DNA from 2 places in the Orrella sp. JC864 genome. Region 1 is predicted to be linked to the other one. Evidence: predicted binding sites of a transcription regulator. Region 1 holds the regulator's gene; the other holds the start of a gene.
The links. The regulator FNR, encoded in region 1, switches genes on or off when oxygen is low (the NO sensors DNR and NnrR bind a similar motif). The targets are predictions, from matches to a motif close to TTGATNNNNATCAA.
Positions count from the first base shown of each region.

Region 2: the regulator FNR is predicted to act here: its motif matches at 2,672-2,685, upstream of V8Z80_RS16570 (DASS family sodium-coupled anion symporter).

Region 1 covers NZ_JBANET010000006.1:25,243-36,990, reverse strand. The annotation lists gene V8Z80_RS07830 (nuclear transport factor 2 family protein) at 1-241, opposite strand, end outside; gene V8Z80_RS07825 (LysR family transcriptional regulator) at 343-1,245, shown strand; gene clpB (ATP-dependent chaperone ClpB) at 1,339-3,942, opposite strand; gene V8Z80_RS07815 (gamma-glutamylcyclotransferase family protein) at 4,137-4,547, shown strand; gene V8Z80_RS07810 (alpha/beta fold hydrolase) at 4,573-5,460, opposite strand; gene V8Z80_RS07805 (malate synthase G) at 5,504-7,693, opposite strand; gene V8Z80_RS07800 (LysR family transcriptional regulator) at 7,825-8,727, shown strand; gene fnr (fumarate/nitrate reduction transcriptional regulator Fnr) at 8,837-9,562, shown strand; gene aceA (isocitrate lyase) at 9,642-10,955, opposite strand; gene queF (NADPH-dependent 7-cyano-7-deazaguanine reductase QueF) at 11,296-11,748, shown strand, end outside.
Region 2 covers NZ_JBANET010000020.1:12,650-24,397, forward strand. The annotation lists gene V8Z80_RS16565 (Ldh family oxidoreductase) at 2-1,060, opposite strand; gene V8Z80_RS16570 (DASS family sodium-coupled anion symporter) at 1,063-2,559, opposite strand; gene slmA (nucleoid occlusion factor SlmA) at 2,997-3,575, opposite strand; gene V8Z80_RS16580 (pyrimidine 5'-nucleotidase) at 3,644-4,402, opposite strand; gene argB (acetylglutamate kinase) at 4,402-5,319, opposite strand; gene V8Z80_RS16590 (peroxiredoxin family protein) at 5,420-5,911, opposite strand; gene V8Z80_RS16595 (BON domain-containing protein) at 5,922-6,668, opposite strand; gene V8Z80_RS16600 (phosphoheptose isomerase) at 6,665-7,258, opposite strand; gene V8Z80_RS16605 (YraN family protein) at 7,267-7,764, opposite strand; gene rsmI (16S rRNA (cytidine(1402)-2'-O)-methyltransferase) at 7,830-8,759, shown strand; gene acuI (acrylyl-CoA reductase (NADPH)) at 8,984-9,970, shown strand; gene V8Z80_RS16620 (septal ring lytic transglycosylase RlpA family protein) at 10,001-10,993, opposite strand; gene rapZ (RNase adapter RapZ) at 10,986-11,748, opposite strand, start outside.

The sequences.
Region 1 (11,748 bases):
GTCCCGTCACCCTGGCGCGGATATGGATCTTGCCATGGGCGCTGCGGCTCTCTTGCGGCTCGGCGACGTGGCCGTATTTTTCCTTGGCAGCCAGCCACCACGCGCGTATGGCCGCTGCGCCCTCATGCGGTATCCCTTCGTCCCGGACCACGGCGTCGGCGGCGAACGCCTGGGCCAGGGCCTGATCGTCGCTGCCTTTGTCCGCCTGGAAGTAGGCCTGTACAACAGGGGGCATTTCCATGCTTGCGCTCCTTTTCTGCTTGCATTGGCGCTCAGTCTAGGCTTGACGATAGTCCGGATAAATAGGATAAATTTTGATGTCTCGATGAAAGAAACAGGATAATGGAACGCGCTGGCCTGGACGACCTCAATGCCGTACTGGCGATTGCCCGCCTGGGCACCTTCCGCGCCGCGGCCATCGAACTGGGCCTGTCCACCAGCGCGCTGAGCCACGCCATCGGCAAGCTCGAAACCAGCCTGGGGGTGCGCCTGTTTCATCGCACCACCCGCAGCGTCTCGCTCACCGAGGCCGGCCGGCTCTTCGTCGAACGGGTCGGCCCTGCCGTGCAGGATGTCCACCTCGCCCTGGAGGCGGTGCGCTCGCAGCGTCAAAAGCCGTCGGGAACGCTGCGCATCAATGCCGCTCCGTTTGCGGCGCGCGCAATCATGGCGCCGCTGGTGCTGGAATTCCTGCGCCGATATCCGGAGACCAGCGTGGACCTGGTCAGCGAAGGACGGCTGGTGGACATCGTCGCGGGCGGCTTCGACCTGGGCGTGCGGGTGGCCGACCTGGTGCCCAGCGACATGATCGCCGTGTCTCTGGGCCAGCCCCAATGCTACGCAGTCGTGGCCACTGCGGCCTATTTGCAGGCCCGGGGCACGCCGCGTCTGCCGCCCGACCTGCTGCAGCACGATTGCGTGCGCGTGCGCCTGCCCGATGGCGCGCTGTACCGGTGGCGCTTCGAGAAAGGCGCCCGGGCGATACAGGTCGACGTGCGCGGCCGGGTGACGCTGGACGAAGCCAGCCTGGCGCGGGCCGCCGTCCTGGAGAACTTCGGCCTGGGCTATTTCATGGAGCAGGACGTGCGTGACGACATCGCCGCGGGACGGCTCGTGCGCGTGCTGCAGGACTGGACACCGCCCCAGCCGGGCCTGTGCCTTTACTACTCCGGCCGGCGCAACCTGTCTGCCGCGATGAAGGCCTTTCTCGCCCTGGCCCGCGAGGCGGCGGCGCGGGGAGCCTGACAAGCCTTGGCGGCCCGGCGGCGATGAAATCGTGAAACAAAAAAAAACCGCCCCCAAAAGGGGCGGTTTCGTGTTCCCAAAAGCGCAACGCAATCACTGCAAGGTCCGCTCGAACACCAGCTGGCCGTCCTTGAAGTCCACCGGCACCACGTCGCGCGGGCCAAACCGGCCTTGCAGGATCAGCCTGGCGACCGGGTTCTCGATCATCTGCTGGATGGCGCGCTTCAAGGGGCGCGCCCCGAACACCGGATCGAAGCCTGTGCGGGCAATCTCGGCCAGGGCCGCGTCCGAGACCTCCAGGCGCATTTCCTGCTGTTCCAGGCGCTTGGCCAGGCGCTGCACCTGGATGCGCGCGATCGACTCGATGTGCGCGTTGTCCAGGCCGTGGAACACCACCACCTCGTCGATGCGGTTCAGGAATTCCGGCCGGAAGTGCTGCTTGAGCTCGTCCCAGACCACCTCCTTGACCGCCTCGTAAGGCTGGCCCGCCAGGTTCTGGATGTGCTGCGAACCAAGGTTGGAGGTCATCACGATGACGGTGTTGCGAAAATCCACCGTGCGCCCCTGCCCGTCGGTCAGGCGGCCGTCGTCCAGCACCTGCAGCAGCACGTTGAAGACGTCCGGGTGGGCCTTCTCGACCTCGTCCAGCAGCACCACGCTGTAGGGCTTGCGGCGCACCGCCTCGGTCAGGTAGCCGCCCTCTTCGTAGCCGACGTAGCCCGGCGGCGCGCCGATCAGCCGGGCCACCGAGTGCTTCTCCATGAACTCGCTCATATCGATGCGGATCATGTGTTCTTCGGAATCGAACAGGAAGTCGGCCAGCGCGCGCGTCAGCTCGGTCTTGCCCACGCCGGTGGGCCCCAGGAACAGGAAGGAGCCGTAGGGGCGCGAGGGGTCGGCCAGCCCGGCACGCGAGCGCCGGATGGCGTCGGAGACCAGGCGCACGGCCTCGTCCTGTCCCACCACGCGCTTGTGCAGGAAGTCCTCCATGTGCAGCAGCTTGTCGCGCTCGCCCTGCATCATCTTGGAAACCGGAATGCCCGTGGCGCGCGAGACCACCTCGGCGATTTCTTCTGCGCCGACCTGCGTGCGCAGCAGCTTGGGCTTGTCGCCCGAGCCGCCCTGCCCGGCCTGCCCGTCGCTGGCCTCGGCCGCCTTCAGGCGCGCCTCCAGCTCGGGCAGCTTGCCGTACTGCAACTCGGCCAGCTTGTCGTACTGGCCCTTGCGCTGCAGTTCGGCCATCTCGGCGCGGGCGCGGTCGATCTCTTCCTTGATCGCCTGCGTGCCCTGCACGGCGGCCTTCTCGGCCTTCCAGATTTCCTCGTAGTCGTTGTACTCGCGCTGCAGCTTTTCCAGTTCCTCCTCGATGGCTTGCAGGCGGCGGCGCGACGCATCGTCGGTTTCCTTCTTGACCGCCTCGCGCTCGATCTTGAGCTGGATGATGCGCCGGTCCAGCCGGTCCATGACCTCGGGCTTGGAGTCGATCTCCATGCGGATGCGGGCCGCGGCCTCGTCGATCAGGTCGATGGCCTTGTCCGGCAGGAAGCGGTCGGTGATGTAGCGGTGGGACAGCTCGGCCGCGGCCACGATGGCCGGGTCGGTGATGTCCACGCCGTGGTGCAGTTCGTAGCGTTCCTGCAGGCCGCGCAGGATGGCGATGGTCGATTCCACGTCCGGCTCGTCCACCAGCACCTTCTGGAAGCGGCGCTCGAGCGCGGCGTCCTTCTCGATGTACTTGCGGTATTCGTCCAGCGTGGTCGCGCCGATGCAGTGCAGCTCGCCGCGCGCCAGCGCCGGCTTGAGCATGTTGCCCGCGTCCATGGCCCCTTCGGCCTTGCCCGCGCCCACCATGGTGTGCAGCTCGTCGATGAACACGATGTTGCTGCCGTCGTCCTGGGCCAGCTCCTTGAGCACGGCCTTCAGGCGCTCCTCGAATTCGCCGCGGAACTTGGCGCCGGCCAGCAGCGCGGCCATGTCCAGCGACAGCACGCGCTTGCCGCGCAGCGTCTCGGGCACCTCGTCGTTGACGATGCGCTGGGCCAGGCCTTCGACGATGGCGGTCTTGCCCACGCCGGGCTCGCCGATCAGCACGGGGTTGTTCTTGGTGCGGCGCTGCAGGATCTGGATGGTGCGGCGGATCTCGTCGTCGCGCCCGATCACCGGGTCGAGCTTGCCCTGGCGGGCCCGCTCGGTCAGGTCCAGGGTGTACTTGGACAGCGCCTGGCGGTTGGATTCGCCGGCCGCGTCGTCCACGGAAGCGCCGCCGCGCACCGCGTCGATGGCCGCTTCCAGGGCTTTTTTCTGCAGGCCGGCCTCGCGCAGGATGCGGCCGGCATCGCCCTTGTCGTCGGCCAGCGCCAGCAGGAACAGCTCGCTGGCGATGTAGGCGTCGCCGCGGCGGGCCGCTTCCTTGTCGGTGCGCGTCAGCACGCCCTGCAGCTCGCGGCCGACCTGGACGTTGCCGTCCTCGGTCTGAACCTGCGGCAGTGCCTTGAGCGCGTTCTCCAGCGCCGGGCCGACGCGGTTGACCGCCACGCCGGCGCGCGCCAGCAGGGCCGCCGCGCCGCTGTCGGCGTCGGCCAGCAAGGCCGCGAGCACGTGCGCCGGCTCGATATAGGGATTGTCGTTGCGCGCGGCCAGGCTCTGCGCATCGGCCAGCGCCTGTTGAAACTTCGTCGTGAGTTTGTCGAATCGCATGGCGTCGTAGGTGGGAAAAAGGGGGGACAGGACGTCCCGATGCCATCAAGATGCGGGCGCAAGGCCGGATTTCAATGGGCGAACGACAGCGCCTCCTTAAAATACGACGGCCTAGTCCACCGCGTCGCCCTTCGTCTCGTTGCAAGATGTTTCCACGCCCGCCCCACGCTTTCAGCGCCGCCCACGCTGCGGGACTGCGCCCGGTTTTTGTCTATGGCTCGCTGCGCGCCGGCGAAGTCAACGATCTGTCGCAGGCCGCCCGCCGCCACGGCTGCGCGCCACCCCGCTGGCATGGCGTGGGCTGGGTGGCGGGCACCCTCTATGACCTGGGCGACTACCCGGCCCTGCTGGCCACGGGGCCGCATCGCGTGCGCGGCGACGTCTACCTGGTCGATGACGCCCTGCTCGCGGTCATGGACGAGATCGAGGAATATGTGCCGGGCACCGATTGCATGTACCAGCGCCAGCCCGTGGAGGTCGAGATGGACGGCCGGACGCTGCGCTGCGAGTACTACCCGGTGGCGGCACGATACCTGCAAGGGCTCGCGCCGCTGGACGCGCAGGACTGGGTGGCCTACCGGCGCGCCCGCGACGCGCGCCGGTAGGCAACGGACCGGACAATGCGGGCCGTCAGGCGCCGATGAAGCGCGCGATGGCCTGCGCCACCGCCGCCGGCGCTTCCCGGTGCGGGAAGTGTCCCACGCCTTCGAGCAGCTGGCGCTCGTAGCGCCCCGAGAAGAAATGCTCGCGGCCGGCGGAGGTGTCCGGGTGATTGCAGGCGTCGGCCGCGCCATGCAGCACCAGCGTGGGCACGGCCAGCACGGGCGCGGGGTGCAGCGCCGCCTCGTCCTGCGCGTAGGCCGGATCGCCCGGGGCGCCGTCCCAGCGATGGCGGTATGAGTGCAGCACCACGTCGGGCCAGTCCGGATGGTCGAAAGCCCTTGCCGCTTCCTCGAAATCGTCCTGGCCATACCAGCCGGGCGGCGACCAGCTGTCCCACATGTAGCGGGCAAAGGCCTTGCCCTGCTCGCGTACGGTCCGCTCGCCGCGCGGCGTGGCCATGAACCAGTGATACCAGTAGCGGCGCGCCTGGTCCAGCGACAGCGATTGCTTGGGATCGTTGGTGCCGTAGCCCACCGACATGATCACCAGGTGGGAAGCGGCATCGGCCTGCAGCCCGCAGGCATTGGCGACCGCCCGCGCGCCCCAGTCGTGCCCCACCAGCACCGGCTGGCGCAGGCCCAGCGCCTGGCAGAAGTCCAGCAGGTCGCGCCCCAGGGCGGACAGCTGTCCGCTGCGCGGGGTGGCCGGGTCGCGAAAGCGCGTGGGCGCAAATCCGCGCAATGCCGGGGCCAGCACGCGCAGGCCGGCCTGGGCCAGTACCTGCGCCACGGGCCGCCAGCCCCCCGGGCTGTCCGGCCAGCCATGCAGCAGCACGGCGGTGCGCCCGCCCTGCGGATTCCATTCGAGATAAGCGACGTCCAGCTTCGGCGTGCTGGCGTAGCGGTAGCCGGTCATGAAAACCTCCTTTGCTCTGCAGGAACCCGCGCGGGCGTTGCGCTCAGCCCTGCGCCGCCTTGCACTCCAGGCGGAACTTGTGCAGCAGCGGCTCGGTGTAGCCGTTGGGCTGGGTCAGGCCCTCGAAGACCAGCGCCGTGGCCGCACGGAAGGCAAAGGACTCCTCGAAGCGGCCGGCCATGGGCGTGTAGGCCGGGTCGCCGGCGTTCTGCTTGTCGACCACTGCGGCCATGCGCTCGAAGGTTTCGCGCACCTGGGCCTGGCTGACCACGCCGTGGCGCAGCCAGTTGGCGATGTGCTGGCTGGAGATGCGCAGCGTGGCGCGGTCCTCCATCAGGCCCACGTTATGGATGTCGGGCACCTTGGAGCAACCCACGCTCTGCTCGATCCAGCGCACCACGTAGCCCAGGATGCCCTGCACGTTGTTGTCCAGCTCGCTGCGGATCTCCTCGGCCGACCAGGGCTTGCCGGCGGACACCGGGATGGTCAGCAGGCCTTCCAGCAGTTCCTCGCGCACGTCGGCCAAGCGGGTCTGCTCGAGCTGCTTCTGGATCTGGACCACGTCGACCTGGTGATAGTGCAGCGCATGCAAGGTGGCGGCGGTGGGCGAAGGCACCCAGGCGGTGTTGGCGCCGGCCTTGGGATGGGCGATCTTCTGCTCCAGCATGGCCGCCATCAGGTCGGGCATGGCCCACATGCCCTTGCCGATCTGAGCGCGCCCGCGCAGGCCGGCGTCCAGGCCCACCAGCACGTTGCTGCGCTCGTAGGCGCCGATCCACGGCGTGCTCTTCATGTCGCCCTTGCGCAGCACGGGGCCGGCTTCCATGACCGAATGCATCTCGTCGCCGGTGCGGTCCAGGAAGCCCGTGTTGATGAAGGCCACGCGCTGGGCCGCGGCGGCGATGCAGGCCTTGAGGTTGACGCTGGTGCGGCGCTCCTCGTCCATGATGCCCATCTTGATGGTGTTGCGCGGCAGGCCCAGCAGGTCTTCCACGCGCGAGAACAGCTGGTCCGAGAAGGCGACTTCGTCCGGGCCGTGCATCTTGGGCTTGACGATGTAGACCGAGCCGGCGCGCGAGTTGCAGCCGCTGGCGCCCTTGCGCCTGAGATCGTGCATGGCCGCCAGGGTGGTGACCACGGCGTCCATGATGCCCTCGGGGATCTCGTTGCCGTCGCGGTCCAGGATGGCCGGGTTGGTCATCAGGTGGCCGACGTTGCGCACGAACATCAGCGAGCGGCCATGCAGCGTCAGCGGCTGGCCGTCGGCGCCGGTGTACTGGCGGTCGGGGTTGAGCGCGCGCGTGAAGGTCTTGCCGCCCTTGCTGACCTGCTCGGTCAGGTCGCCCTTCATCAGGCCCAGCCAGTTGCGGTAGACGTGGGTCTTGTCCTGGGCGTCGACCGCCGCCACCGAATCCTCGCAATCCATGATGGTGGAGATCGCCGCCTCCAGCAGCACGTCCTTGACGTGCGCGGCATCGGTCTTGCCGATGGGATGCTGCGCGTCGACCTGGATCTCGAAGTGCAGGCCGTGGTTGACCAGCAGCACGGCCGAGGGCGCCTCGGGCTGGCCCTGGTAGCCCTTGAACTGCTCGGGCCGGGCCAGGCCGGTCTGGCCTTGGGCGGTCTTGACGACCAGCTTGCCGCCTTGCACGGCATAGCCGGTGGCGTCCTTGTGCGAGCCCTGCGCCAGCGGCGCGGCCTCGTCCAGGAAGGCGCGCGCGCGCGCGATCACGGCCTGGCCGCGCTTGGGGTTGTAGTCGCCGCCGCGCTCGGCGCCGCCGTCCTCGGGGATGGCGTCGGTGCCGTACAGCGCGTCGTACAGGCTGCCCCAGCGCGCGTTGGCGGCGTTCAGCGCATAGCGCTGGTTCGAGACCGGCACCACCAGCTGCGGGCCGGCCTGCTGCGAGATCTCCGGATCGACCTGCTCGCTGCCGGCCCGCACCGTCTCGGGCTGCTCGCGCAGGTAGCCGATCTCGGCCAGGAACCGGCGATAGGCCGCCATGTCGCGGATCGGCCCGGGGTGGGCCCCATGCCACTTGTCCAGCTCGGCCTGCAGGCGGTCGCGCTCGGCCAGCAGCTCGCGGTTGCGCGGGGCCAGCTCGTGGACCAGCTCGGAAAAGCCCTTCCAGAACGCGGCGCTGTCCACGCCGGTGCCCGGCAGGGCCTCCTGCTCGATGAAGCGGTCCAGGATGTCGGCTACTTGCAGGCCATGGCGGTCGGTGCGTGCTTGCATGGGGTCTCCTTGTGGCAATGTGCGGGGGTGGGCGTGCGGGATGCGCCGCCCGTCTTCAGGATCAGTGTACGGGTTGGGAATGCAGATAAAAAGGTTATAAAAATAGCTTCATTTTTTACTAGAAAGAAAAAATGGACCGTTTCAAGCAAATGGAGAGCTTCGTGGCCGTGGCCACGCTGGGCAGCCTGTCGGCGGCGGCGCGCGCCGAAGGCGTGGCGCCGGCCATGATCGGGCGGCGCATCGACGCGCTGGAGGCGCGCCTGGGCGTCAAGCTGCTGGTGCGCTCCACCCGCAAGCTCTCGCTGACCGCCGAGGGGCGCACCTTCCTGGAGGAGGCCCAGCGCATCCTGCGCGACCTGGAAGATACCGAGGGCCTGGTTTCGCAAGGCAGCCGCCGTCCCAGCGGGCCCTTGCGCGTGAGCGCGCCGGCCGGTTTCGGGCGGCGCCACGTGGCGCCGCTGCTGCCCGAGTTCATCCGCGCGCATCCCGAACTGCAGGTCACCCTGGACCTGAGCGACCGGCTGGTGGACCTGATCCAGGAACGCTTCGACTGCGCGGTGCGCATCGGCGACCTGGTCGATTCGGGCCTGGTCGGCATGCGCCTGGCCGACAACCGGCGCGTGGTGGTGGCCTCGCCCGCCTATCTGCAGGTCCACGGCAAGCCGCGCCAGCCCGCCGACCTGGCGCGGCACAACTGCCTGTCCTTCGGCACGCGGGGCAACCAGGCGCGCGGCTGGCTCTTTCGCGTCAAGGGGCAAACCGTGGCGCAGAAGGTCAGCGGCACGCTCGAATGCAGCGACGGCAGCGTGCTGCACGAATGGACGCTGCAGGGCCACGGCCTGTCCTGGCGCTCGCTGTGGGAGGTCCGCCAGGACCTGGACAGCGGCCGGCTGGTCACCGTGCTGGACGACTACGCGGCCCCGCCCAACGGCATCTTTGCCATCGTGCCCGAGCGCAAGCACCTGCCCTTGCGCGTCAAGGTCTTCGTGCAATGGCTGCGCAAGGCCTATGCCCGCGAGGATCACTGGGCCTGAGGCGGCATTGCCGCCGGGCGGCGGCGCATGGCCGCGGCCGCTGCCACTACAATGCCAGTCGGCGGCCCGGCCCATTCCGGCCGGCGCCGCGTCGCTACCGGAAATCATCATGCAAACCAGGGTTCCCGTCGCACCCGATGCGCCCCATTGTTCCACCTGCATGCTCAGCCACCTGTGCCTGCCCATCGGCATGGCCGCCGCCGACGTGGCCAGGCTGGACGAGCTGGTCAGTGAACGCGTGCGTGTGGGCAAGGGCAAAAACCTTTATCTGACCGGCGATCCCGTCGATGCCGTCTACGCGGTGCGCTTCGGCTCGCTGCGCACGCAACTCGAACCGGCCGACGGTCAGGTGCAGATCACCGGCTTTCACCTGCCGGGCGAACTGGTGGGCATGGATGCCATGGGCCAGCCGCGCCACGTCTCCAGCGCCATCGCGCTCGAGGATTCCGAGGTCTGCGTCATCCGCCTGGCCGAACTGGACCGCATCGCCCTGCACCTGCCCGCGCTGCAGGCGCAGATGCGCAAGCTCATGAGCCAGGAGATCAACCGCTCGCAGCAGATGCTGCTGGCCCTGGGCAACATGCGCTCGGAACAGCGCGTGGCCGGCTTCCTGCTCAATCTTTCGCAGCGGCTGGCCGGCCTGGGCTATTCGCCCAGCGAGTTCATCCTGCGCATGAGCCGCGAGGAGATCGGCAACTATCTCGGGCTGACCCTGGAGACCGTCAGCCGGCTGCTGTCGCGCTTTGCGCGCGAGGGCTTGATCGCGGTGCATCTGCGCGAAGTCCGTATCCTGGATGGCGAGGCATTGAAGCAGGTGTTCGGCCAGGAGTGCTGAAGCGGGCCGCGCCGGCAAGCGCGGCCCCGCGCTTGCCGGCGCGGACAAAGCGGGCGGGCGCCAGGCCCGCCCGGCCTCATCAAGCCGTGGCCGGCTCGTCCTGGAACTGCGCCTCTTCGGTCGAACCGGTCAGCGCCGTGGTCGAGGACTTGCCGCCCTCGATCACCTGGGTGACGGCATCGAAATAGCCCGTGCCGACCTCGCGCTGGTGCTTGACGGCCGTAAAGCCCAGTTCGGCCGCCGCGAATTCCTTTTGCTGCAATTCGACGAAGGCGCTCATCTGGCGGCGGGCATAGCCGTGCGCCAGCTCGAACATGCCGTAGTTCAGCGCATGAAAACCCGCCAGCGTGATGAACTGGAACTTGTAGCCCATGGCCCCGAGCTCGCGCTGGAAGCGGGCGATGGTGTCGTCGTCCAGGTTCTTTTTCCAGTTGAAGGACGGCGAGCAGTTGTAGGCCAGCAGCTTGCCGGGATGGGCGCGATGGATGGCCTCGGCAAAGCGGCGCGCATAGGCCAGGTCGGGCGTGGCGGTCTCGCACCACACCAGGTCGGCATAGGGCGCGTAGGCCAGGCCGCGCGAGATGGCCTGCTCGATGCCCGCGCGGCTGCGGAAGAACCCCTCGGCCGTGCGCTCGCCGGTCAGGAAGGGCCGGTCGTTCTCGTCCACGTCGCTGGTCACCAGGTCGGCCGCATCGGCATCGGTGCGGGCCAGCAGCACGGTGGGCACGCCCATGACGTCGGCGGCCAGCCGCGCGGCGGCCAGCTTGGCGATCGCATCGCGGGTAGGCACCAGCACCTTGCCGCCCATGTGGCCGCACTTCTTGACCGACGCCAGCTGGTCCTCGAAATGCACGCCGGCCGCGCCCGCGTCGATCATGGCCTTCATCAGCTCGTAGGCATTGAGCACGCCGCCGAAGCCGGCCTCGGCATCGGCCACGATGGGGGCGAAATAATCCACATAGCCCTCGTCGCCGGGTTCCTTGCCCTCCATCCACTGGATCTGGTCGCAGCGCTGCAGGGCATTGTTGATGCGGCGCACCACCTGCGGCACCGAATTGGCCGGATACAGCGACTGGTCCGGGTACATCTCGCCGGCCAGGTTGGCATCGCCCGCCACCTGCCAGCCCGAGAGGTAAATGGCCTTCAGGCCGGCCTTGACCTGCTGCATGGCCTGGTTGCCCGTGAGCGCGCCCAGGGAATTGACGAAGGGTTTTTCATGCATCAGCGTCCACAGCCGCTCGGCGCCCCGGCGCGCCAGCGTATGCTCGATGGGCAGCGAACCGCGCAGCCGCACCACGTCGGCGGCGCTGTAGTCGCGCCGCACGCCTTGCCAGCGCGGGTTGTCGGTCCATTGCTTCTGCAGGTTGCGGATCTGGCTCTCGCGAGCATTCATGGCATATCTCCTGGATGAGTGAAGGGAATAACAAGGCAACACAGCGTTTGCGCCAGGCCGGGCTGGATACCGCGATGCCGGACCGGCGCCTGGGAAAAAGTCTATGCCCGTGCTGCACCGCGCAAAGCTGCTTTTCCGCTCCTTTTGGAGATTATTTTTTCCTTTAAAATCAATTTACTGCAAACATCATTCCGCAATACGGAATTCATCACGATGCCGTGAAACGCCGCTCGCGCTGCACCGCAACAGCCGCTTTCATATCCCGCCGCCGGCATTTCACGATACAAAAAATCGCCCCCTTGGACCGGACTACAATGGCCGGTCTACCGACACGCCCGCCATGACGCCTCTTGCACATGCCCCCCTGGGCCAGACCGTGGCCTATCCCAGCCAGTACGATCCCGGCCTGCTGTTTCCCATTGAACGGGCGCCGGCGCGCGCCGAGCTGGGCCTGCCGGCCGGCGCCGCTTTGCCTTTCGACGGCGTGGACATCTGGAACGCCTACGAACTGTCGTGGCTGGATCCGCGAGGCAAGCCGCGCGTTGCGCTGGCGCGGTTCCAGGTGCCCGCCGCCAGTGCCTGCCTGATCGAATCCAAATCGCTCAAGCTCTATCTGAACTCCTACAACCAGACGCCGATGGCCGATGCGCAAGCGGTGCGCGACCGGATCGCCGCCGACCTGGCGCGCGCGGCTGGCGCGGCGGTGGGCGTCGAGCTGATCCTGCCGCAGGACTATGCCGGGCTGTCCCTGGGCGAACCGGCGGGCCGCGTCATCGACGAACTGGACGTGGAC
Region 2 (11,748 bases), on a different contig from region 1:
CCTAGCCCGGCATCGCCACCCCCAGTTCGCGCCCCAGTCCGGCCAACCCGGCCCAGATGCCCGGCTCGTAGCTCACATGCGTGGCGTGGCGCGCCCGGTTGCCGGCTTCGAATTCGCCCGGGTACTGCACCCGTTCCACACCCGGCTGGGGCGGGCAGCTTTGCAGGTAGTCCAGGAAGGCGTCCACCTCGTGCGTGCCCCAGGCCGCGCCGCACAGCGCCTGCGGATCGAGCACGATGGCGAACATGTTGTTGGTGGCGCTGTTGCCGCGCGGATGCTCGGGCTGGATGGTGCCGCCGCCGGAAAGCACGCCGGCCAGCAGTTCGGCCACCAGGCCTAGCGCATAGCCCTTGTGGCCGCCGAAGGGCAGCAGGGCGCCGGGCGGGTCGGCGAACAGATCGGCGGCGCGGGTGGTGGGCAGCCCTTGCGCATCGATCATGGAACCCTCGGGCGCCGGCAGCCCCTGGGCGGCCAGCACGCGCGCCTTGTTGGCGGCGATGGCGCTGGTGGCCATGTCCACCACCAGGGGCGCACGCCCGCCCGGCAGGGGCCCGGCAAAGCACAGCGGGTTGGTGGTCAGGCGCGCCTGGGCGCCGCCATAGGGCGCGACGGTCGGGGCGCGGTTGATGACGTTGGTGAAGGCCAGCAGCACCAGGCCGGCCTGCGCCGCCATTTCGCCATAGTGCCCCATGCGGCCCAGGTGATGGCTGTGGCGCAGCGTCAGCAGGCACAGCGCCTGCTCGCGGGCCCGGGCGATGGCCGCCTCGACCACCACCTTGCCCACGTGCTGGCCGAAGCCGTGGCGGCCGTCGTAGGCCAGCAGCGGCCCCTGGTCCTTGAGCAGCGCGGGGCGGCCGTCGGCCGCCAGCAGGCCCTTGCCCAGCACGCGGTGGTAGCTGGGCAGGATGGACAGGCCGTGGCTGGCATAGCCGACGCGGTCCGATTCGACCAGGTGCTGCGCGACGTCGGCGGCGATGTCGCCGGGCACGCCTTGCGCGGCCAGCAGCTGCCGGCCCAGCGCGATGGCCTGGTCGATTTCGAGGGTGACGGCTTCGTTCATGTCTACATCCATCCCAGCCAGCGCCAATAGGTGGCGCCCATCAGCAGCATCAGCAGGTAGCCGGCGATCGTGATCACGATGCCGACCTTGGCGAATTGCCGCGCGTTGAAGGTTTCCGTGCCCATGCACACCATGTTTTGCGGCGCGTTGATGGGCAGGATAAAGCCGAAGCTCACTGCAAAGCCCAGCAGCATGGTCATGCCCACGGCGTTGATGTCCCCCGGCAGCGTCTGCAGCACCGAGATCAGGATGGGCAGCATGGCCGAGGTCAGCGCCGTGGCGCTGGCAAAGCCCAGGTGGATCAGGATCAGGAAGGCGGTGAGCACGGCCAGCACGGCCAGCGGGCCCAGCACGTCCAGCCCGGTGCGGGTGACCACCTGGCTGCCCAGCCATTGGCCGGCCTGCGTGGTCAGCAGCGCCGTGCCCAGGCTGATGCCTACGCCGAACACGATGATCGTGCCCCAGGGAATGCGGCTTTGCACGTCCTTCCAGGTCATCACGCCGATGCGCGGCAGCATCAGCACCACCAGTCCGGCATAGGTGGTCGAAGTGGTATCGAAACGGTGCAGCTTGCCCTCGGTGGCCCACAGCGCCAACAGGCCGATCATCACGATCATCAGGCGCTTTTGCGCGGGCGTGGTGGGGCCCAGGTCGGCCAGCGAGCGCTCGACCGCTTCCTTGCCCCCGGCGATGCTGTCCGATTCGGGAGGCAGCATCTTCAGCACCAGGACCAGCAGCACTGCGGACATGATGACCGCCCAGGGCACGCCGGCCACCAGCCAGTCGGACCAGGTGACCCGTTCGCCCAGCATTTTCTCCATGAAGCCGACCGTCAGCAGGTTCTGTGCGGCGGCGGTCTGGATGCCGACGTTCCAGATGCTGGTGCCCTGGGCCACGACGATCATCAGGCCGGCGGCGATGTTCGAGCGTTTCTCGACGCCGAAGGCCGCGATCACGCCCATCATGATGGGCACCACGCAGGCGCTGCGCGCGGTGGCGCTGGGCACCAGCAGGCTCAGCACCACGATGACGGCGGTGGCGCCCAGCAGCGCCCGGCGCGTGGTGGTGCCCACGCGCGAGAGCGTGACCAGGGCGATGCGCTTGTCCAGCCCGGTGTGGGTCATGGCCGCGGCGATGAACAGGGCGCCGGCTACCAGCGCCAGCGCGCTGTTGGAAAAGCCGCTGAGCGCCATGCCGATGGCGGCCGAGGTGCCATAGGCCAGGCCCGGGTCGGCCAGCGTGGGCGCCGTGCCTATCAGGAAGGCCATGAGCGCGGTGATCATGATGGCGCTGGCCTCGTAGGAGACCGCTTCGGTGATCCAGATGACCACGGCGAAGGCCAGGATGGCCAGCATGCGCTGGCCGGCGACCGGCAGCTCGGCCGGCAGCGGCAGCAAGAGGACCGCGACAAGGGCCGCCAGGGCGGCGAACAGTCCGACAGGCAGGCGTACGCGCTCTGGCGTCGGTTTGGGGGCGGGGGCTGCGGCTAGCGAGTTCAAGCAAGGCTCCTGTACAAGGTGATACACAGGGCGGACATGCCGTCCTCTACAGGGCACGAAGCATTGCGGCCGCTCCTGCCTGCATTGTGTCCCGCATGGCCTCGATCGCGCCTTGACGCAGATCTAGCGCCGCGGAAAAAAGCCCCCACGCTGCGCCTTCGGCTTGCTGCCCCCCGAGGGGGCCGTTTTTGCCTTGGGGCGGCCCTGCGGCAAAAAAGCCCCCACGCTGCGCCTTCGGCTTGCTGCCCCCCGAGGGGGCCGTTTTTGCCTTGGGGCGGCCCTGCGGCAAAAAAGCCCCCACGCTGCGCCTTCGGCTTGCTGCCCCCCGAGGGGGGCCGTTTTTGCCTTGGGGCGGCCCTGCGGCAAAAAAGCCCCCACGCTGCGCCTTCGGCTTGCTGCCTCCCCGCGCAGGCCGCGGACGCGCCAGGCCGGCGCCGTCAGGGCGCCAGGATATGGCGCAGATGCGTTTCCGTATGCGCGGTGGGCGCCACCCGCCAGCCGCTTTGCGCATAGCGCAGCCAGCTGCCCAGCACGAAATGGGTCAGCAGGCTGCCGTAGGCGGCAGCGTCGGTGTCGGGCGGCAGCTCGCCGTCATTGACGGCGGTGCGTATGCATTGCTTGAACGACGCCTCGATGCGGTCGTTGACATGGTTGATGCGGTCCAGCAGCCGGTGATCCTCGGTAACGAGCGCATCGCCCGTCAGCACCCGCGTCATGCCCCGGTTGCGCTCGGAGAACGACAGCAGCATGCGCGCGATGCCGCGCGCCTGGCCCAGGCCGTGCTGCTCGACCACGGTGATCTGGTTGATCAGCGTGAAGATGCTGGTCTCGATGAACTCGATCAGTCCCTCGAACATCTGGGCCTTGCTGGCGAAATGGCGGTACAGCGCCGCCTCGGAAATGCGCATGCGGGCGGCCAGCGCGGCAGTGGTGATGCGCGCGGCGCGCGGCTGCTCGAGCATTTCTGCGAGCGTCTGCAAGATCTGGGTCCGTCGTTCTCCGGGTTTGCTGGCCATGGCGATGCTGGAGATCCTGTGGAAGCGGAGCGGCGCCCGCGCGCTGCGGCGCCGCGCCGGCGGCGCGGTCAGCGCCGGCGCACGGGGCGGCGCTGTTGCAGCAGGTGTTCGACCGAGTTTACCCGCAAGTCGACGTAATCTGCGCGCCCCCGGTGCAGCTTGGCGAACGGCGTGCCGGGGTGAAAAACGTGCACCGTGCGGATCCCTGCCGCGCGCGCGCCGCGCAGGTTGCACAGGGTGTCCTCGACCAGCACCGCGCGCGAGGCGGGGATGCCTTCACGCGCCAGCACGTAGCGCATCAGCGCCACCGAGGGCTTGGGCCGGAAGGTGCCGTGGATGCGCATCTGCTCGATGGCCCAGATGCTGTCGAAGGCCCGCAGGGCTTTCAGGTGCTTGAGCACGGCGCGGGCATAGTCCAGCGGGGCGTTGGTGACCAGCACCTTGCGTCCGGGCAGGCGGGCCAGCATGCGGGCCAGCCCCTTGGGCGCGCGCACCAGCGGGCCGACCTCGAAATCGTGGCTGAGCGCCAGGAACTCGCGCACGTCCACGCCGTGGTGGCGGTGCATGCCGATGACGGTGGCGCCGTAGCGGTGCCAGTACTTGGCGCGCAGGCGGTTGGCCTCGTCCTGGTCCACGCCCAGCGTACGCGCCACGGCCGCCGTCATGCCCACGTTGATGTGCGAGAAGATGGCGTGCGAGGTATTGTGCAGCGTGTTGTCCAGGTCGAACAGCCACACCGGGTGCGCCCGGTCAGCCGGACTCAGTTCCTGGCGGGTGCGCAGCCGGCGCACCGGCGGGCCGTGCAGCCGGCGCGGATCTGCAGCCATCAGCGCGACCGGATCATCGTGCCCACGCCCTGGTTGGTCAGGATCTCGAGCAGCAGGCAGTGCGGCACGCGGCCATCGACGATGTGCACGGAGTTCACGCCGTTCTTGGCCGCGTCCAGCGCCGAGGAGATCTTGGGCAGCATGCCGCCGGAGATCGTACCGTCGGCGAACAGGCTGTCCACGCTCTGCGCGGTCAGGCCGGTGAGCAGCTTGCCGTCCTTGTCCAGCACGCCGGGCGTGTTGGTCATCATCACGAGTTTCTCGGCGCCCAGGACCTCGGCCATCTTGCCCGCCACCACGTCGGCGTTGATGTTGTAGGCCTGGCCGTCCTCGCCGTAGCCGATCGGGGAGATGACCGGGATGAACTGGTCGTCCTGCAGCGCCTTGACCACGGCCGGCTCGATGCGCACCACGTCGCCCACGAAACCGATGTCCAGCTTCTGGCCGGGGTGCTCGCGGTCGTCCATCATCTTGCGCTCGGCCAGGATCAGCGCGCCGTCCTTGCCCGTCAGGCCGACCGCCTTGCCGCCGGCCTCGTTGATCATCATGACGATGTCCTGCTGCACCTGGCCGCCCAGGACCCACTCGACCACTTCCATGGTGTCGGCGTCGGTCACGCGCATGCCCTGCAGGAAGGTGCCCTGCTTGCCCACGCGGCGCAGCGCCGCGTCGATCTGCGGGCCGCCGCCGTGCACCACCACCGGGTTCAGGCCGACCAGCTTGAGCAGCACCACGTCGTGGGCGAAGCTGCGCTGCAGGCGCTCTTCGGTCATGGCGTTGCCGCCGTACTTGACCACGACGGTCTTGCCGTGGAAACGGCGGATATAGGGCAGGGCTTCGGACAATACGCCGGCCTTGATGGCGGGCGAGAGCGCGTTCAGGGATTCGGCAAGGGCGGCGTCTTCGGCGGAACTCATGGTGGCGGCTAACCTGGCTGTCTGGCTTGGCGGGCGCGGCCCCCACGGGCCGCGGCGAGCGGAAATTGTAGCTTGGCGCGCGCCGCGGCGAGCGCCGCGCTTAGCCGGCCAGGGCTTTTTCCAGGGCGGCGTGGAATTCGCCCTTGTCGTATTCGCCCAGGTAGCGCTTGACGATGCGCCCTTGCCTGTCGATCAGGAAGGCGGTGGGCGTGAGTCTGACGTCGCCGAAGGCGCGCGCGATCTCGCCCTTGGAATCCAGCACCACCTTGAACGGCAGCTCGCGCGTCTGCGCGAAATTGAGCACGTAGTTGGGCGGGTCGTAGTCCATGGCCACCGCGATGGTCTCGAAGCCCCGCTCGTGATAGCGCCGGTAGTTCTCGATGGTGTCGGGCATCTGCTTGATGCAGGTGACGCAGCTGGTGGCCCAGAACTTGACCAGCACCACCTTGCCTTCGAGCCCCTGCATGCTCAGCGGCTCGCCGGCGATGGTGGTCATGGCCACGGCGGGCGCTTGCGGCGCCGGGGTCCATACGAACCAGGCGCCCAGCGCGAGGACGATGGCGGCGGCCAGGCCGAGCAGGAGTTTTTTCATGGGGCCGCGCCTACTGGATGGGCATGACTTCGACGTTGGCGCCGCTGCTGCTGCCGCTGCCGGCCGGCGCCTGGTCGTTGCCCGGGGTGGTGATGGGGGCGGCCTTCTTCTGCGGCTCGGGGTTCTTGCCGGCCTCGAGCAGGGCGCGCTCTTCCTCGGGCGACATGATCTCGAACAGCTTGACCACGCGCTGCACGCCGCTGACGTTGGCCGCCGCCGCGGCGGCGTAGTCGCCTTCCAGGCGCGTGACCTTGCCCATCAGGTAGACGGTGCCGCGGTGGGTGGTGACCACGATGGTGCGCGAGGGCACCCCGCGCGTGTTGACCAGGGCGGCGCGCACCTTGGAGTTGACCCAGATGTCGTTGCGCACGATGTCGCCCGTGGCCACCGGGCCCACGGTGAGCTGGTTGACCACGCGGCTGACGTTCTCGACCTTGCCGGCCAGGGTGCCGGCCTGCTGCTTGCTGGCTTCGTCGGCGATGTCGCCCACCAGCAGCACCACGGTCTGGTAGACCGCCGCGCTGACCTTGGCCTTGTCGCCGAAGTGGCGGCGCATGTTGCTCTCGACCTTGAGCGCGATGTTCTGGTCTTCGAGCTGCACGCCGGCGGTGCGCCGGTCGGTGGCCACCAGCGCCGTGCCCCCGGCCGCCGCGCCCACGACCACCGGCGCGCAGGCCGACAGCGTGGCGGCGGCCGCCGCCAGCAAGGCGGCCAGCAGCAAGGAGCGGGCGGCGGTCCGGCGCGGGAAAGCGGTCATGCGGTGTCTCCTAGCAATAGGGCGTCGATGCCGTCGCACAAGGCGTGCAGCAGCAGGATATGGACTTCCTGGATGCGCATGGTTCGGTCATGCGGCACGCACAGGTGGATATCGTCGGGCCCGAGCAGATCGTTGAAGGCGCCGCCGCCCTTGCCCGACAGCGCGATGACGCGCATGTCGCGTTCGTGCGCCGCTTCGATGGACAGGGCGACGTTGGCGGAGTTCCCGCTGGTCGAGATCGCCACCAGCACGTCGCCGGGCTGGCCCAGCGCCAGCACCTGCCGCTCGAATACGTGCTCGTAGCCGTAGTCGTTGCCCACCGCCGTCAGGATGGAGGTGTCGGTGTTCAGCGCGATGCCGGGCAGCGGCAAGCGTTCGCGCTCGAAGCGCCCGACCAGTTCGGCGACGAAATGCTGGGCGTCGGCGGCCGAGCCGCCGTTGCCGCAGGCCAGGATCTTGCCGTTGTTGGCCAAGGTGGTGAACAGCAGTTCCACACCCTGGGCCAGCGGCTCGGCCAGGGCCCGGCCGCTTTCCTGCAGGACGGCGGCCGAATCGTTGAAATGCGCGGTCATGCGCGAGGTCATATCCATGCGCGCGATTATCTCACGGCCTCGAAAGCGGCGCGTATCCAGGTGATGCCGCCCGGGCCGGCGGCCACCACGTCGAAGCGGCAGGCCGGCGTGCGCGCGCCCCAGTGCCGCAGGGCCAGCTGAGGCAGGAAGAAGGCCGCAGCGCGGGCCAGCCGCTCCTGCTTGGCGGCGGCCACGCTGGCCGCCGCGCCGCCGTAGCGGTCGCTGGCGCGGTGGCGTACCTCGACGAAGACCAGTACGTCGCCTTCGCGCATGACCAGGTCGATCTCGCCGGCGCGGCAGCGCAGGTTGCGCGCCAGCGGCTGCAGCCCCGCCCGGCACAGCAGGCGCAGGGCCTGGTCTTCGCTGGCGCGGCCCTGGCGCTGGGCCGGCGTGGGCGGCCTGGCCGGCGGCGTCGGGCCGCCTGCCGCCCGGGTACGGCCGGCCGCCCGCGCGCGCCGGCGCAGGGCCTTGCGCTGGGCCTCGCGCGCGGCGCGCCAGGCGTGCAGATCGTCCGGTGGGGGCATGGGCGTGCGTGCCAAACCATTACACTGGCAGCATCGCCCACCGACCTTCCCCCAGCAAGTCCCCCATGAACCAAAAAGTCCAGTCCGCCGAGCCCGCCTGGCGCCGCGTGGCCGAGCGCGTGGCCGAGCAGCATTGGCCCGAGGGCGCGCTCTATGTCGTGGCCACGCCCATCGGCAACCTGGGCGACCTGGGCCTGCGCGCCTGGCAGGCGCTGCTGCGCGCGGACGTGATCGCCGCCGAGGACACCCGCGCCAGCCGCGTCCTGATGGACGCCTGGGGCATCTCCACGCCGCTGATGGCCGCGCACCGGCACAACGAGGCGCAGGCCGCCCAGGCCATCGTCGAGCGGCTGGCGCAAGGGCAGCGTGTTGCGCTGGTATCGGATGCGGGCGCGCCGGCCGTCAGCGACCCGGGCGCGCGCATCGTGCGCGCCGTGCGCGAGGCCGGCCGCCCGGTGGTCCCGGTGCCCGGGCCCAGCGCGGTGGTCGCCGCCCTGATGGGCAGCGGCGTCACCAGCGACGAGAATCCCGCCTTCGCCTTCGCGGGCTTTCCCCCCGCCAAGGCGGCCGCGCGCCAGCGTTGGCTGCGGCAATGGTGCGCCCTGCCGGCGCCGGTGCTCATCTACGAATCCCCGCATCGCCTGGCGGCCACCCTGGACGGCCTGGCCGAAATCGCCGGGCCCCAGCGCCGCCTGACGGTAGCGCGGGAGCTGACCAAGCGCTTCGAAGAGATCGACACCATCGAACTGGGGCAGGCCCGCCAGTGGCTGGCGGCCGCGCCGCAGCGCGGGCAGGGCGAATTCGTGCTGATCGTGCACGAGGCGCCCGCGCCCGAGGCCGCCGACGGGCAATCCGTGCCCCCCGAGACCGAGGCCTTGCTCGAGGCCTTGCTGGAAACCGTCTCGGTGCGCGATGCCGCGCGGGTGGCCGCGCGGGTCAGCGGGCTGCCGCGCGACCTGCTGTACGCCTGGGCCCTGGCCCGCAAGCCGGCCTGAAGCGGGCCGGCGGCGCGGGCAGTCCGGGCCGCCGGCGCCAGGCGGGCATCCGCCCTCCCATCGTCGCCGGGCGGGATTGAATTTTCTAACAGACCGGTCTATTCTTGGCGCTGCGAGAAGACCGCGGGAGCGGGTTCATCGGCGCATCCCGCGCAGCCTTGCCCGGCCGCGGCGGCTGGCCGATGTCTTCATGACTCTGAACGGATCCAAAGGAAGGGAGACGGATGTTCAAAGCGATACTGCTTAGCCAGCAAGACGGCCGTACCCACGCCGAAGTGACGGAACTGGACGATGCGCAGCTGCCGTCCGGCAACGTCACGGTGGACGTGGCCTACTCCACCATCAACTACAAGGATGGCCTGGCCATCACGGGCCAGGGGCCGGTGGTGCGGCAGTGGCCCATGGTGCCGGGCATCGATTTCGCCGGCACCGTCAGCCAAAGCGATGATCCGCGCTTCAGCCCCGGCCAGCAGGTGCTGCTGAACGGCTGGGGCGTGGGCGAGACGCACTGGGGCGGGCTGGCGCAGCGCGCGCGCGTGCCGGGCGACTATCTCATCGCGCTGCCCGAGGGCCTGAGCCCGCGCGCGGCGATGGGCATCGGCACGGCCGGCTACACGGCGATGCTGTCGGTGCAGGCCTTGCAGCAGGCGGGGCTGGCGCCGGGCGACGGCGAGGTGCTGGTGACCGGCGCCAACGGCGGGGTGGGCAGCTTTGCCGTCGCCATCCTGGCGCGGCTGGGCTATCGCGTGGCGGCCAGCACCGGCCGCCCGCAGGCGGCGCAGCGGCTGCGGGACCTGGGCGCATCCGAGATCATCGACCGCGCCACGCTGTCCGAGAAAGGCAAGCCGCTGCAGAAGGAGCGCTGGGCCGGCGCGGTGGACAGCGTGGGCGGGCACACGCTGGCCAATATCTGCGCCAGCCTGCGCTACGGCGGCGTGGTCACGGCCTGCGGCCTGGCGCAAAGCATGGATCTTCCGGCCTCGGTGGCGCCGTTCATCCTGCGCGGCGTCAGCCTGCTGGGCATCGACAGCGTCAGGGCTGCGCGCGAGCGCCGCGAGGCAGCCTGGCAGGCCCTGGCCCGCACGCTGGAGCAGCCGCTGATAGACCGCATCGCCGCCCGCGAAGTCGGGCTGGCGCAGGCCATCGAAGCGGGCCAAGACATCCTGCGCGGCACGGTCCAGGGGCGGGTGATCGTCGATCCGAACCGCTGAGCGCGGCCGGGAAACCGGCGGCGCCGGCCCCTAATGCCCGAAGGCCAGCGCCGGCTGCACGCCGGTACGGTCGGCCACCATTTGCAGGGCGCTTTCCGCCGCGGCGCGATCCGGATAGGGGCCGATGCGCACGCGGTACCAGCGGTCTACCTGCTGCACGGTGACGGCGGGCGTCTCGCCGGGCTGGAAGGCGCTGTTGACGCGACCGGCCAGCGCCTGCGCGTTGCCCGGTTCGCCGAAGGCGCCCAACTGCAGGAAATAGGCGCCGGCCACGGGCGCGGCCGCAAAGGATGCCGGTGCGGGCGGCGGCGGCAGCGGGCGAGGCGCCGCGGGCGGGGGCAGGGGCGCGGGCGCCTGCGCGGGTTCGCGCAGCGCCACCGGCTGCGCGGCCGGCGCCTGTTGCGGCGGGACGGCGGGCGCGCCGGCGGCGATGCGCCGGATCTCGTCGGGCATGATGCGCTCGACGATGACCTCGTCGCTGCCCGGGCCCAGGATGCCCAGCTTGTGGGCCGCCACGTACGACAGGTCGATGATGCGATTGCTGTGGAAGGGCCCGCGGTCGTTCACGCGCAGCACGACCGTCTTGCCGGTGGCCACCCGGGTGACGCGCACGTAGCTGGGAATGGGCAGCGTGGGATGCGCGGCCGTCATGGCGTACATGTCGTAGCGCTCGCCGTTGGAGGTGGGGTTGCCGTGGAACTTCTTGCCGTACCACGAGGCCACGCCGCGCGCTCGGTAGGGCTGGCCGCTGGTGTCGGGCACGTAGCGCTTGCCGAAGATCACATAGGGACGGTTCGGTCCGCTGGCCAGCGGCTCGATGCGCGGCACGGCGTCGGGCACCCTGTCCAGGTTGGACGGGGGCCTTGCGGGCGGGCCGTCGTCCTTGTAGTAGCCGCCGCCGCGCGTGCCGGTCTTGGGCGCCGAGCCGCAAGCGGCCAGCAGCAGTATCAGCGCCAGCACGGCCAGGCGGCAGAGCCAGGCCGGCAGGGGCAAAAACCAGGCTGGCGCGACCCTGTCAAGCATGCTCGTCGGGCAGCTGGTTGCGGTGGCGCACCAGCAGCGGCTGATGATCGGCGAAGCGCCTGGCCAGCTCCTCGACCACGTACACCGAGCGATGCTGGCCGCCCGTGCAGCCGATGGCCACCGTCAGGTAGCTGCGGGTGTCCTGGATATAGCGCGGCAGCCACTTGCGGATGAAAGCGGTGATGTCGTCGATCATCTGGCCGACCTGCTCGAAGCCGGCCAGCCACTTGGCCACGGGTTCGTCGCGCCCGGTCAGCGGCCGCAGGTTGCTGTCGTAGTGCGGGTTGGGCAGGCAGCGCACGTCGAACACCAGGTCCGCATCGCGCGGCACGCCGCGCTTGTAGGCGAACGACTGGAAGGTCAGCACCAGCGGCCGCCGGTCGGCCTGCACCAGGTCCCGCACCCAGGCGCGCAACTGCCCCGGCGTCAGTTCGGAGGTGTCGATGACGTGTTCCTGCTCGCGCAGCGGCGCCAGCAGCTCGCGCTCGCGCGCGATGCATTCCTTGAGCGACGGCCTGGCGCCGCCGGGCAGGTCCAGGCGGTCGGTCAGCGGGTGGCGCCGGCGCGATTCGGAGTAGCGCTGCACCAGCGTCTCGGTGTTGGCGTCCAGGAAGATCACGCGCAGGTGGGTGCCCATGCCGCGCAAGGCGGTGATCACGTCGGGCAGCTCGGCCAGCTCGCCCGGCGAGCGCACGTCGATGGCCACCGCCACGCGGCCCAGGTTGCTTTCGCGCGCGTTGGCGATGAATTCCTGC